One region of the Paradesulfitobacterium aromaticivorans genome, then DNA from elsewhere that is predicted to be linked to it. Evidence: riboswitches for the same ligand, from Rfam matches in the RefSeq annotation. Region 1 holds a riboswitch; each other region holds the start of a gene.
What was found. A riboswitch is a leader RNA that binds a small molecule or an ion and turns the genes downstream of it on or off. The one in region 1 is predicted to bind molybdenum cofactor.

Region 1 (4,829 bases):
GCTTGTCCCTCAAGGATTTCTCCGTCAACCGGTATCTTCTCTCCGGGTTTAACTAAGACAACATCCCCAGTTTTAACACCTGATGCAGCCACTTCCTTCTCTTCTCCGTCCACGAGCAGGCGCGCTTTATCTGCCTGTAGTTCCAATAGGCGTTTTAAGGCCTGGCCCGCCCGCCCTTTGGCATGGGCCTCCAAATACTTGCCAAAACGCACAAAAGCGATCAGGAGAACGGAAGTATCATAGAAGGTCGGACCGTGAAAGAAAATTTCCGGAAATGTGGTCATGACGCTGTAGCCATAGGCAGCAGTGATGCCCATAGCCACCAGCACATCCATATTGGCGGAGCGGTTCTTCAAAGCATGATAAGCGCCGCGATAGAAGATCCACCCTGCCGAGAACTGCACGATTGTTGCAAGAACAAACCCGACATACATCACTGTCCTGCTCATTGGGAGCCACATCATAAAAATAAACGGTATGGACATGAGCGCACTGAAAATCAGCCAGTTGCGCTGTTTAATGACAGTCCGGTCTTCACTGTCCCGCTCGTCTCCTTCTTCACTTTGCGCTCCATAGCCGAGATCCTTAATCTTGGCAATAATATCTTCTTCCTTAACCACATCCGGGTCGAACTCAACATTTAACTTTTCCGAGGCAAAATTGACATTAGCAACCTTGACCCCCGCCATTTTCCCGATGCCCTTCTCGATGGTAAGGGCACAGTTGGCACAGGTCATCCCGCTTACCTTAAGCTGTTTTTTTTCTTCCCCTGTTACACTTTCCGGAAGCACGAAAGCTCCGGGTGCGTGATCCGTGAGCTGCTCAGCCCCAGTCTCCTCGGCTTCTGTGGAATAACCCGCTTCTGTGATCGCTTCTTTAATATCAGACATGCTCACTTGAGCAGGATCATATGAGAATTTGGCACTCTCATCCGACAAGGATACCTCGACTTTGTCCATTGTCGGGAACTGCTCCAAAGCCTTAGTCACACGCCGAACACAGTGCTCGCAGGTCATACCGTATACTTTAATCTCAGCCTGTTCCATACCAGGCACCTCCCTGAACTGCTACTCCTACCCCAAACTGTGTCTATCACCTTAACATTTTGAAGATAGTATTTAAGACTTCATCCACAACCTGTTCGTCCCCGGACTGAAGCTGATCTTTAACACATGATTTCATGTGCTTTTCCAACAGCAGCTTGGATACTCCGTAAAGAGCTGATTGAGCTGAAGCTATTTGGTTCAACACATCGTCACAATAAGCGTGCCTCTCGATCATCCCTTTAATTCCGCGGACTTGCCCTTCAATTCGGTTCATCCGGTTAACCAGTTCCCGAATAGTCTTTTCACTATGATGGCTTTGGCGCTCGCCCTCTGCCTCAAGCGTTTCGCAGACCGTGCATGAAATTGTTTTGTCTTCTGCCAACTTTACCACCAACTTTCCTGGTAATAGTATACCCCCCTATGCTATAAATTGCAAACTTTTTATTACTCTTTCCGCTGCAACCGTTCTTATTCCTGGGCTTCAACTATCCTGATTGACGTTCCTTTCTCTCTTTGTTACAATGACAGCGTGAACTGCATAAATACTTCCGAGCCCGGAAACCTAAAGTACGAACTGTGCTATGGTTTCCCGGCCAGTTGCCTGTAGCGGGCAGCTCAGGGTAAGGCTGGAAACGGTTTTGCCTCCACGTTTTTTGGGAAAGGAAGATGCCTGGAATTAAGAATTTTGTAAGGCACCCTTTTAAAGGGTGCCTTTTTCGCTCACACTTATGCGTGTTGAGCTCCCACTTATGCATGTTGAGCCCATTTTATGTAGGCGTTTACCTCTAATTCGTGTTTTAAGCGAAAGGAAAATTACAATGAAAATTTTAAACCGCCGCAAAATAATGTCATTCTTCCTTGTCCCCATCTTATTGCTGCTAAGCTCCGGCTGCACTCCTACAGATGTCAAAGCTACCCGTTTAACTGTGGCCGCCGCTATTAGCCTCTCTGACGCTTTAGCCGAGCTCAAACAAGAGTTTATTAAAACTAACCCTGAGCTAGATGTTCAGTTCAACTACGGCGCATCCGGAGTCCTTGAGCAGCAGATCGAACACGGATCCCCGGTTGATCTCTTTATCTCGGCCGGAGAACAGCAGATGACGCAAAGTTTAGTCTTCGAAGATTCAGTTAAACCTTTAGTCGGCAATAGCGTAGTTCTGATAACCCCGGCTAACGCCGCCACGACCGTGCACGGGTTTGAAGATTTGCTCCCAAAAGCCAAAAAAATTGCCCTTGGCAATCCTAAGACAGTTCCCGCAGGACAATATGGCAAACAAGTACTTGAATATTATCATATTTATGATAAACTCCAGGGCAAGCTGGTACTTGCTGAAGATGTACGCCAAGCCCTGACCATGGTCGCCACCGGCAATGCCGAAGCAGGTCTTGTGTATCAGACTGACGCCCTCAGCAATAAAGGGGTTAAAATAATCGCTGTCGCCCCGCCTGCGAGCCACGCCCCGGTAGTTTATCCGATAGCAGTCGTTAAGAGAAGCGCTCATGCGGACGCTGCCCGTAAATTTGAGGACTTTGCTCTCTCCACGCTGGGGCAGAAGATTTTAGCTAACTACGGTTTTACTACACCTTAAGTACTTCCGCCAGCACCTTACTCAATTCACCTGCTTTGAAAGGCTTGGCAATAACCCCCTTAAAGCCGTAAGCCTGATAATTAACCATCACCGGATCATTGGAATAGCCGCTGGAAGCTATAGCTTTAGCATTTGAGTCATATTGCACAAGCCGTCGTAAAGCCTCTTTGCCCCCAACCCCGCCGGGAATTGTTAAATCCAGGATCAACGCCGCAAAAGGCGTTCCTTCCCTCCTGGCCTTGAGATAGAGCTCTATCATCTCTTCCCCGTCTTTGACAAAATCCGCTTCATACCCAAATTGCCTGAGCATGGTTCCGATAACCTTGCAAATTCCGGCATCATCATCCATAACGAGAATCCTGCCCTGTCCGGTTATCGGCACTTCTTCCACCTGCTGAGCTTCGCGATATTTGTGCGTAGATACCGGCAAGTAAATAGTAAACTTCGTACCGATTCCTACTTTAGAATCAACCTTAATCCAGCCTTTATGTTTTTTTACAATCGAATAAGCGGTTGCAAGCCCGAGACCGCTTCCTTCAGCTTTGGTCGTAAAATAGGGATCGAAAATTTTCTCTAAGTTCTTGGCCGGGATTCCATACCCTTGATCGCCAATGGCAATCTCTATATATTTAACCGGCCGTAAAGGAAGAGCGGGCTCACCGCGGCTCTCAACACACCTCGTTTCCAGGCTGATTTTACCGCCGTCCGGCATTGCCTGCACAGCGTTAATCATGATATTATTCAAGACTTGGCTGATTTGCCCTTCATCAATTTCCACCGGGGGCAAATCTTCCGCTATCTTTAATTCGCAGATGATATTCGAGCCCCGCAGGGCAAAACCCACTGAGTCTTCAATAAGTCCTGCGATGGACGCAGCTTTAAGAATAGGTGCTCCTCCTTTGGCAAAAGTGAGAAGCTGCCTGGTCAGATCTTTAGCCTGGAGGGATGCCTTTTCTGCTTCCACAAGCTTATCATACAACTTATCCTCTGGCTTAAGATGCGTTTTGGCTAAGGAGATATTGCCTAAGATAACAGTGAGAATGTTATTAAAATCGTGAGCAATTCCACCCGCCAATACCCCGAGCGAATCAAGCTTGCGCCTGTTTAAGAGCTCTTCTTCCATCTTTTTGCGTTCAGTAATATTTTCTACTATCCCTGCACAAAAATGATTATCCGAGTTGGAACCGGCCACAAAGGAAGCGGTAAGCTTTACCCACACCATACTTTGATCTTTACGCACGTATCTCTTCTCGATCTGATAGTACTTTCGTTTCTCCGTAATAAGTTCATGAAACAGCGGCAGTTCTTCAATGAGGTCATCTTCATGCGTTAATCTTTGGAAGGTAAAACCTCTTAGTTCTTCCCCGGAATAACCCAGCATTTCCTGCAACGCAATATTGCTGTCCATGACCTTGCCTTGCAAATCAACGCGCACCATTCCCACAGCTACTGACTCAAAAATGGTGCGGAACCTTTTTTCACTCTCTCTGAGTTCCTCTTCCATTTGTTTACGCCGGGAGATATTTTTGATCATCTCAATCATATACTGAGGCTCGCCTTCCTGGTTCCTGCCAAGCGAAACTGTCAGGCGCGCCCATAGAAGGCTCCCGTCCTTGTGGTAATAACGCTTCTCCATCTGAAAATGTTCTATTTTACCCGCAGCCAGCGCTTGGAGCGGAGCTAATTCAATTTCTGCATCTTCCGGGTGCGTGACGTCGAGAATACTCTTTCCCCGAAGTTCTTCTTCCGAATACCCGAGCATCTCCTGTAATGCCCGGTTGGTCTCCAAATACCTTCCTTCTAAATCTACAAGCACAATCCCAATCGCGGCCGATTCGAAAATCGTGCGCAAGTGATGCTCACTGTGGTACTTTCCGACGTCAGTACTGCCTTCAATGATGTGCACGTTGCTTCACCCCTTGCCGGTTAACTGGCACTTCGCGGTGATTTTAGTTTCTTAATAGCTGGTAGTTAATGCAGAAGATTCTAACATAGATTTTTTTCGACTTTTATCTCAATAATTCCTGCTTTGGGCTAGAAAATAATTGCTAATTGCTAAAAAATAGGCTGACTCAAATACTACGCCAAACCACCTAATTATCTGCAAGATGACGCATTAAAGCCTGACCTTCCTTAAGCTGTTGGGCAAGAACTGCCTGAGCTAACTTAAAAATTTCTAGAACCTCGGGGTGTT
Region 2 (4,829 bases), on a different contig from region 1:
GCAGCCTTGATTTTGCCCAGACTGTCAAAAAATCTTGCCAGCAAGACGGGTTTATTTTTCACCTTTTACACCGCCGGGCACTCCCCCGACTCCCGGAACTAGTGGTCTTATGCGATGTTTCTAATTCAGTTGCTCCCTATTCAGAATTCTTCCTCTACTTAGTAGGGCGTTTGCATGCCCGTTTCCAGCGCATCCGTCTTTTCTTCTTTATTGACAGCATTTGGGACGTTAGCGGACAAGTGTGGGATAAGGATATGAACGAGCTAAAAGAGGAAATTGAAAGCTGGGGCCGCCTCGGCACATCGGGATTTTCCGATTATGGTCAGGTTTTTAGGAGTTTTGCGCACGAAGTATTACCTGAGATCTCCTCCCGGGCTACGGTTTTAATTTTGGGAGATGGTAAGAATAATTTCAGGCAGCCGCAAACGGAATACTTAGCCCAAATGCAAGAACGTGTACGCCATATTTTTTGGCTTAATCCTTTGAACATCGCGGAATGGTCAGAACGAGACAACTCCTTGCCGCATTATCTTCCCTATTGCACCAAGGTTTACCGCTGCCGCACTTTAGATGATCTACGGGAGATAGCGCGCAGAATATTTTAGGACCACCATTCGAACACAATACGTGCCGCAAAATACACAAAAATTATAACTAAGGGAGAGATTAAACTATGGCTCATAAGCATAATTTCTTAAAAAACTTTGAAGAACGGGAAAAGATGTTGCCCTCACTATGGATTCTCGAACGTTTCGGCCTGCGCCCGGGGCAGCATCTGGCTGATTTAGGATGCGGGTACGGATACTTTACTCTCAGGGCCGCCGAAATGACAGGATCGCATGGAAAAATTGAAGCTGTCGATATCGAAAAAGAGAGGCTGGACTTTCTCGAGAGCGCAGCTACTGAGAGACAAGTAGGAGCGCAAATCACCACTTATTTAGCTGTGGGTGAAAACATCCCCCTTCCTGATGCTTGCGTTGAGGCTGCCCTAATTGCGAATGTCCTGCATGAGTTGCACAATCCAGGAGCTTATCTACATGAAGCAAAGCGGATTCTTGAGCGAGAGGGGCAACTGTGGATCGTTGAGTGGCAAAAGAAAGAAACCCCCATGGGGCCGTCCCTTCATGAAAGAAAAAGTGAGGCTGAATGGGAGTCTATTTTATCAGAAGCTGGATTTACCACTGTTTGGACAGAGAAGCTTGAGCCTGCCCACGTGTTAATTAAGGCCAATAAACGCGAATCGAAGGACTTCTTCAAAGGACAATAATTATTTTCCAAAAGAACAATGAGGATATGTGCACACCTCACACTCCAAGCATAAACCGCCGTGACCAAGCTTGGCTATCGCGCTCCTGGTTAAGCGTTCTCCGGTGAGAACCCGAGGAGCCACCAGATCAAAAACCGTAGTCTTAGAATACATTACGCACCCGGGAAGCCCGAGTACCGGGACTTCGCCGAGGTAAGCCAAGAGGAACATCGAGCCGGGTAAAACAGGGGAGCCGTAAGTTATTAATTCTGCTCCCATTTCCTTGACCGCAGTAGGAGTGACATCATCCGGGTCGACCGACATGCCGCCGGTCACCAGGATTATTTCGGCCCCTGAGGTCAAATGCTCGCGAATGCGTTCCTGAATCATAAAGACATCATCATCAGCAAAAGTCTGCCCTATCACGTCTGAGCCCCAACTAGTTACTTTAGCGCGCACTATCGGCCCGAATTTATCCTGGATGCGCCCGTGATAAATTTCACTTCCGGTGGTCACGACCCCAACCTTCCACTTTTTGAGTCTTTTAACATGGATAATGGGTTCAGGAAAAGTCTGAGCCAGACGTTCCGCTTCAGCCACAATCTTCTCCTCAATCATTAAAGGTACGACCCGTGTGCCGGCCAGTTTTTGCCCGGCTGTAACAGGCCGGTGGTTGTGGAGAGTAGCCAGAACTATATATTCCAAGGAGTTAAGGGTCAAGATCCCCTCAGGATCAGCATATAAAAGTCCGTCATAGGCCGCAGTTAAATTCACTTTTCCCTCTTTCGGAGAACTGAGTTCAATACCAGAGCCTGATACGGCTTGAGCTAGGCGCTGGGCGGCATCATCCTCATGCACCAACCCCTTAGTTTGATCCCACACGTAAATGTGTTCTTTGCCCATGCTTAACAGCACAGGGATATCCTCTGCCTGTACAATGTGGCCCTTGCGAAAGCGGGGGCCTTTGCTCTGTCCGGGAATAATCTGGGTCATGTCGTGGACGAGAACTGCTCCGACTGCGTCCTCTACTCTTATTTTTTCCATTGTCTGTCCTCCTTTACAAATGGGAAGGCATACTCATTTCTAAGCATACCCCGGTTTCAGTTTGCTGAAACGGCCGTGGCCCATGGGAACAATCCTTTAGGAGCCAGGGCTCGGGAGTATTGTGCTGCGTGCGTACGGTATGAGCTTCTACTCTGAAAGTAGACCACTAGGTTGACGCAGTGCTTGTACCGGGTTATGGTCTAAAACACGATCCTTGACCACGAGGGTGGTTACCGGGGCTTCACACTCGGCAGTTATATCACAGTAATCGACAGCCCCTACCCGACAGCAAACTGGAATTGGGTCAAGCCCTGCTTCTCCTAATAGTTTAGCGAAATTTTGCGCTTCTGTCATTAGGGTAACGCAAAAAGCTATCCCAATTAATCAAAAATAAGCAAGAGGGATTTCATCCCTCTTGCTATTTTTAGTAGTAATGTAACCAACAGCCTGTTCATTATGCCCGTTAAGAAATAATTTAGATTCATAGAACTGTTAAAGGAATCGGCAGTCCAAATTAATACGGCCAGGGATAAATCTGAACCCCGTTGTTCACAACACAGTTGCGTAAGGCGAAGCCACCGAGGAAGAAAGCCACGGCCAGCGCAGGTAAACCCCAGGTAAAGCTGACCCCTGCGAAAAAGAGATATACACTGAAAACAAGGGGGAAAGCTAATCCGACTAAAGGATAGAGTAGAACGAACCGGGCTTTCTTGAGCATCCTGTGCATTCCTTCTTTGGCCTCGACTGGGCCGTTATGGGTATGCTCCAAGTAAGCCAGGGAAATTCCGAAAACCAGAAGGCTGAGAGCCAAGATACCGCCTGTGAGAGCGGTATAAACTGTACCGCTCTCACTAAATAAGCTTCCTACATAGGAGAGGGCGAGAGCGAAACTGGTTACCAGAAAGAGAAGCGGAAGTGCAGGAGTGTGCCACAGCGGAATAGCAGCAGGCGCTGCCAGCAAGCCTCCGGAAATGATGGGGAACAAGAATCCTGCAATCGCAGCAAGGGCACCGAAGAATACTTGATAAGGAGCAAGGGCTGAGCCAAAGCCGCTTAAACCAAGAAGCTCCGCATATTCAGGGAAAACAAAGAGAATACCGAAAACATAGTTGAGTGCAATTAAGACGACGTCCCAGGATATACCTGATTTTGCAACGTTATTCAAAGAGTAAATGGCATTAAGCGGGCGTTCTAAATCGAAGAATACTAAAAAAGCTCCGGCTATGGCGAACATTACTAACCCACTTAAGACTGACAGACCAACCATGGGCGCAGTTGCCGCAAAAAAGTGGAAGACGAAGGCCAAGGTCATAAGCGCTCCCCCAAAGCCGCCGAAGAGCAAATAGACGGAAACTGGCCATTCATACGCTTCTTGACGTTCCAAGTGCATGGGTTTTGCCATAATTCAATCCCCTCCTTAGTAGATGTAGAATACGCGCGGGTTTGTATCTAAATCCGGTCGCAAAGGCTTGGCCTGTCCGGTGGAAACAGCTTTGGCCACTACGCTTGTTGGATCATCAAGATCCCCTACTATGCGCGAAAGAGTGGGGCAAGTTGATACACACGCAGGCTCCATTCCCCGGGCGATACGGTCTTGACAAAAAGTACACTTATCAATGTGGACATGACCGTGTTGGGCGCTGTCTCCATAAATTTCCTGAGCTTGGCGCACATCGTTTTTGTCATAGACGTAACGGGCATTGTAGGGACAAGCCGCCATACAGGCTTTACATCCTAAGCAGGTGTCATAGTTGACTAAAACAAAACCCTCGTCATTTTTGAATGTTGCTTTGGAAGGACATACCGTCATACATGCCGGCTCATTGCAGTGCATGCAGATTGTGGGGACAAAGTAACGAGAGGTGTTTGGATATTCACCTTTTTGGATATCCATTACCTTGGTCCGCCATTTATCTGACCAATAAGGGGTTTGATTTTCTAAAGCGCAGGCAGCGCTGCAGGCCTGACAGCCTACGCACGAGCGCAAATCTATAACCATTCCATAGCGTGCCATGTTTTTCCCTCCCTTACTTCGTTACTCGCACAGTGAACTCTTGCGAACGGAACGCGCTGACAATAGGCTCAACTTGGTATGGCACCAGTTTGTTAAGTGCAGTTCCTACCCCGGCGCTATTCTTAAGCAGCGGGTTTTCAGTTCCAAATGAGGAAGACATAAATACAGTGTCAGGGCGTACCATGTCCGTAACGAAAGCCTTGATTTGTGCTTTCTGCCCACTTTGCAAGTTTTCTACGGTAACGGTATCCCCGGTTTTAATATTTAACATGGTTGCTTTCTGGGGGTTGATCCAAAGTCCCATAAACTCATCTTCTTTGTTCTTAGAAAGGGCCATGAGAATTGGGTTGTTCGAGTTCGTGGAAGCGTATGACACTGTGGGCACTTTACCATAGGTAAAGTAAAATTCGTCAGGTTTTCTTTCTTGGTTTACTACCGGTGGGAAGTAAACAAGACCTGGATCCCAGTTTACTTTGTATCCTTGCTGCATCACGAAATTAGCAAGCATCAAGGAATAAATCTCAA
Region 3 (4,829 bases), on a different contig from region 1:
TCCTTTCATACATGTATACTCCGGGCAAGCTGCCTTGCCCGCTCACGACGCTCCTCTGCTCGGACGGTTCGCTCTGCAAGGCAACTTGCCTGTTTTCTGTCACATCTGAGGCATGTTTTCTTCCCTGATAAAGTGTCCGCTTTTTCCTCCGGATTTTTCCGCTAAATAGATATCTTTGATTGTCATCGTCTTATCGACTGCTTTACACATATCGTAAATTGTTAAAGCGGCCACGCTCACTGCAGTCAGAGCTTCCATCTCCACCCCGGTTTTCCCGGCAACTTTGACAATCGCTTCGATCTCGACCGTACAGGGCCCTTCTAAATAAAAGTTTAATTTGGCACTGGTAATGTTTAAGGGGTGGCACATCGGAATTAAAGCTGAGGTTTGTTTCGCAGCCATAATTCCCGCCACTTGGGCAACCCCCAGGACATCTCCCTTGGCAATCTCCCCTTCTTTGATCAGCCTCATGGTCTCAGGCTTCATCTCAACCCGTCCGCGGGCTACCGCCACCCGTGCCGTCTCGTCCTTGGCACTCACGTCAACCATGCGCGCGCGCCCTTCTTCATCAAAATGGGTCAATTCCATGTCTCAACCTCCGATCTGGGACATAAGGCGTTGGTCCTGCCATTCCTCGTCATTCATATGATGTTCAGCTGGTTTCAGCCAAACACCCTTAGCAAACAAATCCCCAATTTCCGTATCACTGGCAGCACTGCGCAAAGCTTGACGCAAATCCACTTCGAAACTGCTATGCAGGCAAGGCCTGAGTTTGCCGTCCGCCGTCAAGCGCACTCTGTTGCAGGTATGGCAGAAGTGCCTGCTCAAAGCGCTGATAAACCCTATTGTGCCCTTAAACTCAGGCGGGCGGTAATATTCTGCCGGGCCTCCGCCCTGGACATCTTCGGTAGCCAGCACCTCCTGGATTCCCAAAATTTCCTGCATTTCCGCAATCGGAACAAATTCATCCCGGTCGGAAGCCCCAATCGGCATCAGTTCAATAAAACGTACATGGAGCGGATAAGTGCGTGCCAGCTCTGTAAGCTTAAGCAGTTCTTCAAGGTTTTGACTCCGTGATACTACGACATTCAACTTCACCGGATCAAGTCCGGCTTCGAGGGAGCGAAAAACTCCTTGCAACACTTGGTGCACATCCCCGCCCCTGGTAATATGCCGAAAACGCATGGGGTCCAGTGTATCCAAACTGACATTTACCCGCTGCACCCCTGCTCGTTTCAGGTCAAAAGCGTGCTCAGCCAGTAAAATCCCATTCGTCGTAAGCATTAGATCATCCACGCCAGGGATCTGGGATGCTTGCTCTAAAAATGAGAGAATCCCCTTGCGCACTAAAGGCTCCCCTCCGGTAATACGGAAACGCCGAAAGCCGAAGCGGGTACTGATGTTTATCAGACGCAAAATTTCTTCAAACGAAAGAATAGAATCGTGGGAAATCCAATTAACCCCTTCTTCCGGCATGCAGTACCGGCAGCGCAGGTTGCAGCGATCCGTGACCGAGATCCGGAGATATTCAATTTGCCTTTTGAATTGATCCTGCATACTAACCCTCGTTTCTAAAATAAAATATCCGCGGTCTGCAAATAACCGCGGACAACTGTCCGTTATTGTACAGACTCCTTTCCAATCAGGAGATATCACCGTTTCCGGTCATACCCGAGCGCCCGCTTCATGAGGCACTTGCCTGGTCACCATAGCCGCAGCTTTAGGTTATCCAGTTTCGGAGTTTATTTGGCTTTTCATGCTATTTATTCGTTAAACAACCCTGAATCCCTTTTTTAAACGCTAATTAAATCTCAAACTTTATGAGTACGAAATAATACAGATAATTCTCACATTTGCTTGATATAACACTTCTTTTAGTTTATTATAATATAGGCTTGGTTTTTTTTCTATATGCATTAGCAAGGATTCTTATATTTATTGTTACGGAGTATTTTTTTTAAAAAGTTTTTCTAAGAATAAGAATTATTTGTTATAGGTATTATCTAAGCCAGAGAGGAGGACATATTAGTTACATGAATGAAACCAAAAGTTTTGCCATACTCAAAGCGCAGGGACAGTTAGTTACAGCCACTAGTGATATCGTCGTCTCTGAAATTCCCTTAACAGTTTATTTTAATGAAGAAGAAATCGTAACTTTGCTCTGCTCCCCGGCGCAAATTGAAGAACTTACGCTCGGCTTCCTGCTCACTGAAGGGTTTATCAAAAAGCAGGAGGATCTTTACTCCCTGCGCTACGAACCTGAAGAAAACCTAATCTGGGTCGAGGGCAAAGCCCGCCCTCTTCAGAAAGAATTAATGAGCAAACGTTTTCTCTCAGCCTGCTGCGGCAAAAGCCGCGCCTCTTTTTACTTTGCCAACGATGCCCGCTTAGTTAAGCCCCAAACTTCGAATATGCAGATTACACTCCCTGAAGCTTATACCTATGCTAATCACCTGCAGGAACACCTGCCTCTGTTCCAGGCCACCGGCGGAATTCACAGCGGCGGAATTGCCCGCGCTGGGGAAATCCTGCTCACAAGCTATGATATTGGCCGCCACAACGTCTTTGACAAGCTATTCGGCAGTGCTTTTCGGGCCGGGCTCAACCTCAAAGACCATGTCATCTTTTTTAGCGGGCGCATCTCCTCGGAGATCCTGCTGAAAGTGGCCAAAATGAATATTCCGATTTTAATCGCTCGTTCTGCTCCGACCGACCTGGCCTTAAATTTGGCCCGTGACCTCAATATAACGGTCATCGGCTTTGCCAGGGGAGACCGCCTCAACATCTATACCGCCCCCGAGCGTATCAGCACGCGTTCATTATAAATTGGTGGCTGTGCCCCGCACAAGCCTATCCCACTCTTCCGGGGTGTTCACATTGAGGAAAGCGCGCGTCAAACGCTCTGCTGCAGACACTTCCCTTCCACTGGACATCCCCCCAGCTGCAGCCAACTCCTCTTCCCCTACATACCTAACCTTACACTGAGGATAAAAATCTATAATCTTAAGGTGCCCGACCCTAATATTTTCTTCAATAAAAGGGAGACAGGTGCGGCCATAAAAAGCATGCAGAGGGTTATGCCCTCCGCCTGCCTTTGGCACCACCACATCATACTCCTTCGCCCAACGGCTGAGGAAACGGATAAGCCCACTGTCGAGAAAGGGCATATCACAGGCTACAAAAAAGCTGGTCTCATACGAAGCTGCCCTAAGCCCGGCCTGCAAACCTCCGATCGGGCCTTGATCAGGCATTAGATCTGGCACCACTTTAACCCCGTATTGTTCATAGAGTTCGGGCTCATTGCTACTCAGCAAAACTTCAGTGAAAATCCCCTTTAGCACTTGTAAACTTCTTGCCACTAACGGTTTCCCTTCCAGTTCGAGGAAGGCTTTGTTCTTTTTCATGCGCGAGTTCTTGCCGCCGGCCAGAAGAATGCCGGTTGCCTGCAGCCGGCTCTCCGCTTCCTTAGCCATGGTAATCTTGGAACGCCTCCTCATATTCCCTCTGCCCAAAACCGATCAGTACCTTTTTCCCCACGCGCGTCACCGGCACAGTCATGACATCTGTCCATTCCTGCATCTCTTTGCGCGCCTTGGAAAACAGAATATTTTTTTCCGTGAATTTAATTCCTTTACCCGTAAGGAACCGCTTTGCGCGAGCACAGTGCGGTCAGATAGGAACTACATACATTACGACTTCCTCTTGCAAATCTTTTCATCTCCCACGCTAGAGTTTTCCCCGCTTCAGCTTATCACATTCCCGAAATACTGTCACGCTATCCACCCAGCATGTTTTCAAGATCTGTCCTCCATCCCACTCTCGAGACACCCTCAGCAAGCTGAAAATGCACAGCCTGGTTTTCAGAGCAGCTTGAACCTTACTTTAAAAGCTGTCCCCTGTGTTCCGCTGTCCACGCTAATCCGGGCGTTGTGCCTGTCCGCGATACTGTAGCACACCGCCAGCCCTAAGCCTGTCCCTTGCTCCTTAGTCGTGAGGAAGGGGGTTCCCAGTTTGGCCAGAACTTCAGGGACTATACCTGTTCCCTCATCCTCAACATCCAAGATCACTTCATCCGCTTCAAGCAAAGTCCGGATCGTGAGAGTCCCGCCGCTGCCCATAGCCTCCAAACCATTGCGGGCCAGATTAAGTATCACTTGCCTAATTTCTTTCTCATTGAGCAATAGCTTGGGTATTTCATCCAGGTCCAGTACCACTGATTTTTCTTCGGCAACGGCATTTGCTTCGATAAGCGGATTCAAGGCTTTGACAATTCCGTTTAAGTCTTGCTCTTCAAACTTTTCGTTTTTATTTCGTCCCAGGGACAAGAATTCTGTAATAATAGAGTTCGCGCGATCCAATTCCTCAATCATCAGGGTGTAATAATCTTTATACGCTGCACACTCCCCTTTGACACTCAGCATTTGCAGGAAACCGCGCACAGTGGTCAAGGGATTCCTGATCTCATGACTGATCCCGGCAGCCATCTCCCCCACCAGATTAAGGCGGTCAAAGCGCAGCATCTCTATTTCAAACTTTTTATGTTTCGTAATGTCCGACCCTACCACCAATAAACAGTCTTGCCCATCAAGCTCTATTAACTCGGTTGAGATAAGCGCAATACGGATAAGGCCTTCTTTCGTAAGAAAAGATAGCTCATAATTGCGCAGTTTTCCTTCATGCAAAACCTTTCGTTCTAACGTGGTTAGGTCTTCTGCGGTCGGCCAGATCTTAAGTTCGCTATAACTCTGGCCCAGAACCTCAGCTCGCTTGTATCCGGTGGCAGCTACAAAGCTCGCATTAACATCCAGAAAAAACCCATGGTCAAAATC

Region 2: linked by a shared signal. The riboswitch ahead of ACYQ2N_RS21035 (molybdopterin-binding protein) and the one ahead of modA (molybdate ABC transporter substrate-binding protein) in region 1 are both predicted to bind molybdenum cofactor.
Region 3: linked by a shared signal. The riboswitch ahead of moaA (GTP 3',8-cyclase MoaA) and the one ahead of modA (molybdate ABC transporter substrate-binding protein) in region 1 are both predicted to bind molybdenum cofactor.

What each region holds. Positions count from the first base shown of each region.
Region 1 is NZ_BAAHYT010000010.1:172,224-177,052, forward strand. It holds gene ACYQ2N_RS06155 (heavy metal translocating P-type ATPase) at 1-1,046, opposite strand, end outside; gene ACYQ2N_RS06160 (metal-sensitive transcriptional regulator) at 1,093-1,428, opposite strand; molybdenum cofactor riboswitch at 1,581-1,727, shown strand; gene modA (molybdate ABC transporter substrate-binding protein) at 1,865-2,635, shown strand; gene ACYQ2N_RS06170 (hybrid sensor histidine kinase/response regulator) at 2,625-4,541, opposite strand; gene ACYQ2N_RS06175 (ArsR/SmtB family transcription factor) at 4,729-4,829, opposite strand, start outside.
Region 2 is NZ_BAAHYT010000011.1:884,936-889,764, forward strand. It holds gene ACYQ2N_RS21025 (VWA domain-containing protein) at 1-605, shown strand, start outside; gene ACYQ2N_RS21030 (class I SAM-dependent methyltransferase) at 674-1,267, shown strand; gene ACYQ2N_RS21035 (molybdopterin-binding protein) at 1,268-2,290, opposite strand; molybdenum cofactor riboswitch at 2,283-2,418, opposite strand; gene ACYQ2N_RS21040 (DUF1847 domain-containing protein) at 2,438-2,671, opposite strand; gene nrfD (NrfD/PsrC family molybdoenzyme membrane anchor subunit) at 2,805-3,692, opposite strand; gene ACYQ2N_RS21050 (4Fe-4S dicluster domain-containing protein) at 3,708-4,304, opposite strand; gene ACYQ2N_RS21055 (molybdopterin-dependent oxidoreductase) at 4,318-4,829, opposite strand, start outside.
Region 3 is NZ_BAAHYT010000008.1:115,016-119,844, forward strand. It holds gene moaC (cyclic pyranopterin monophosphate synthase MoaC) at 100-588, opposite strand; gene moaA (GTP 3',8-cyclase MoaA) at 592-1,557, opposite strand; molybdenum cofactor riboswitch at 1,616-1,753, opposite strand; gene fdhD (formate dehydrogenase accessory sulfurtransferase FdhD) at 2,034-2,825, shown strand; gene mobA (molybdenum cofactor guanylyltransferase) at 2,820-3,473, opposite strand; partial or broken gene ACYQ2N_RS02935 (glutaredoxin family protein) at 3,466-3,657, opposite strand; gene ACYQ2N_RS02940 (ATP-binding protein) at 3,861-4,829, opposite strand, start outside.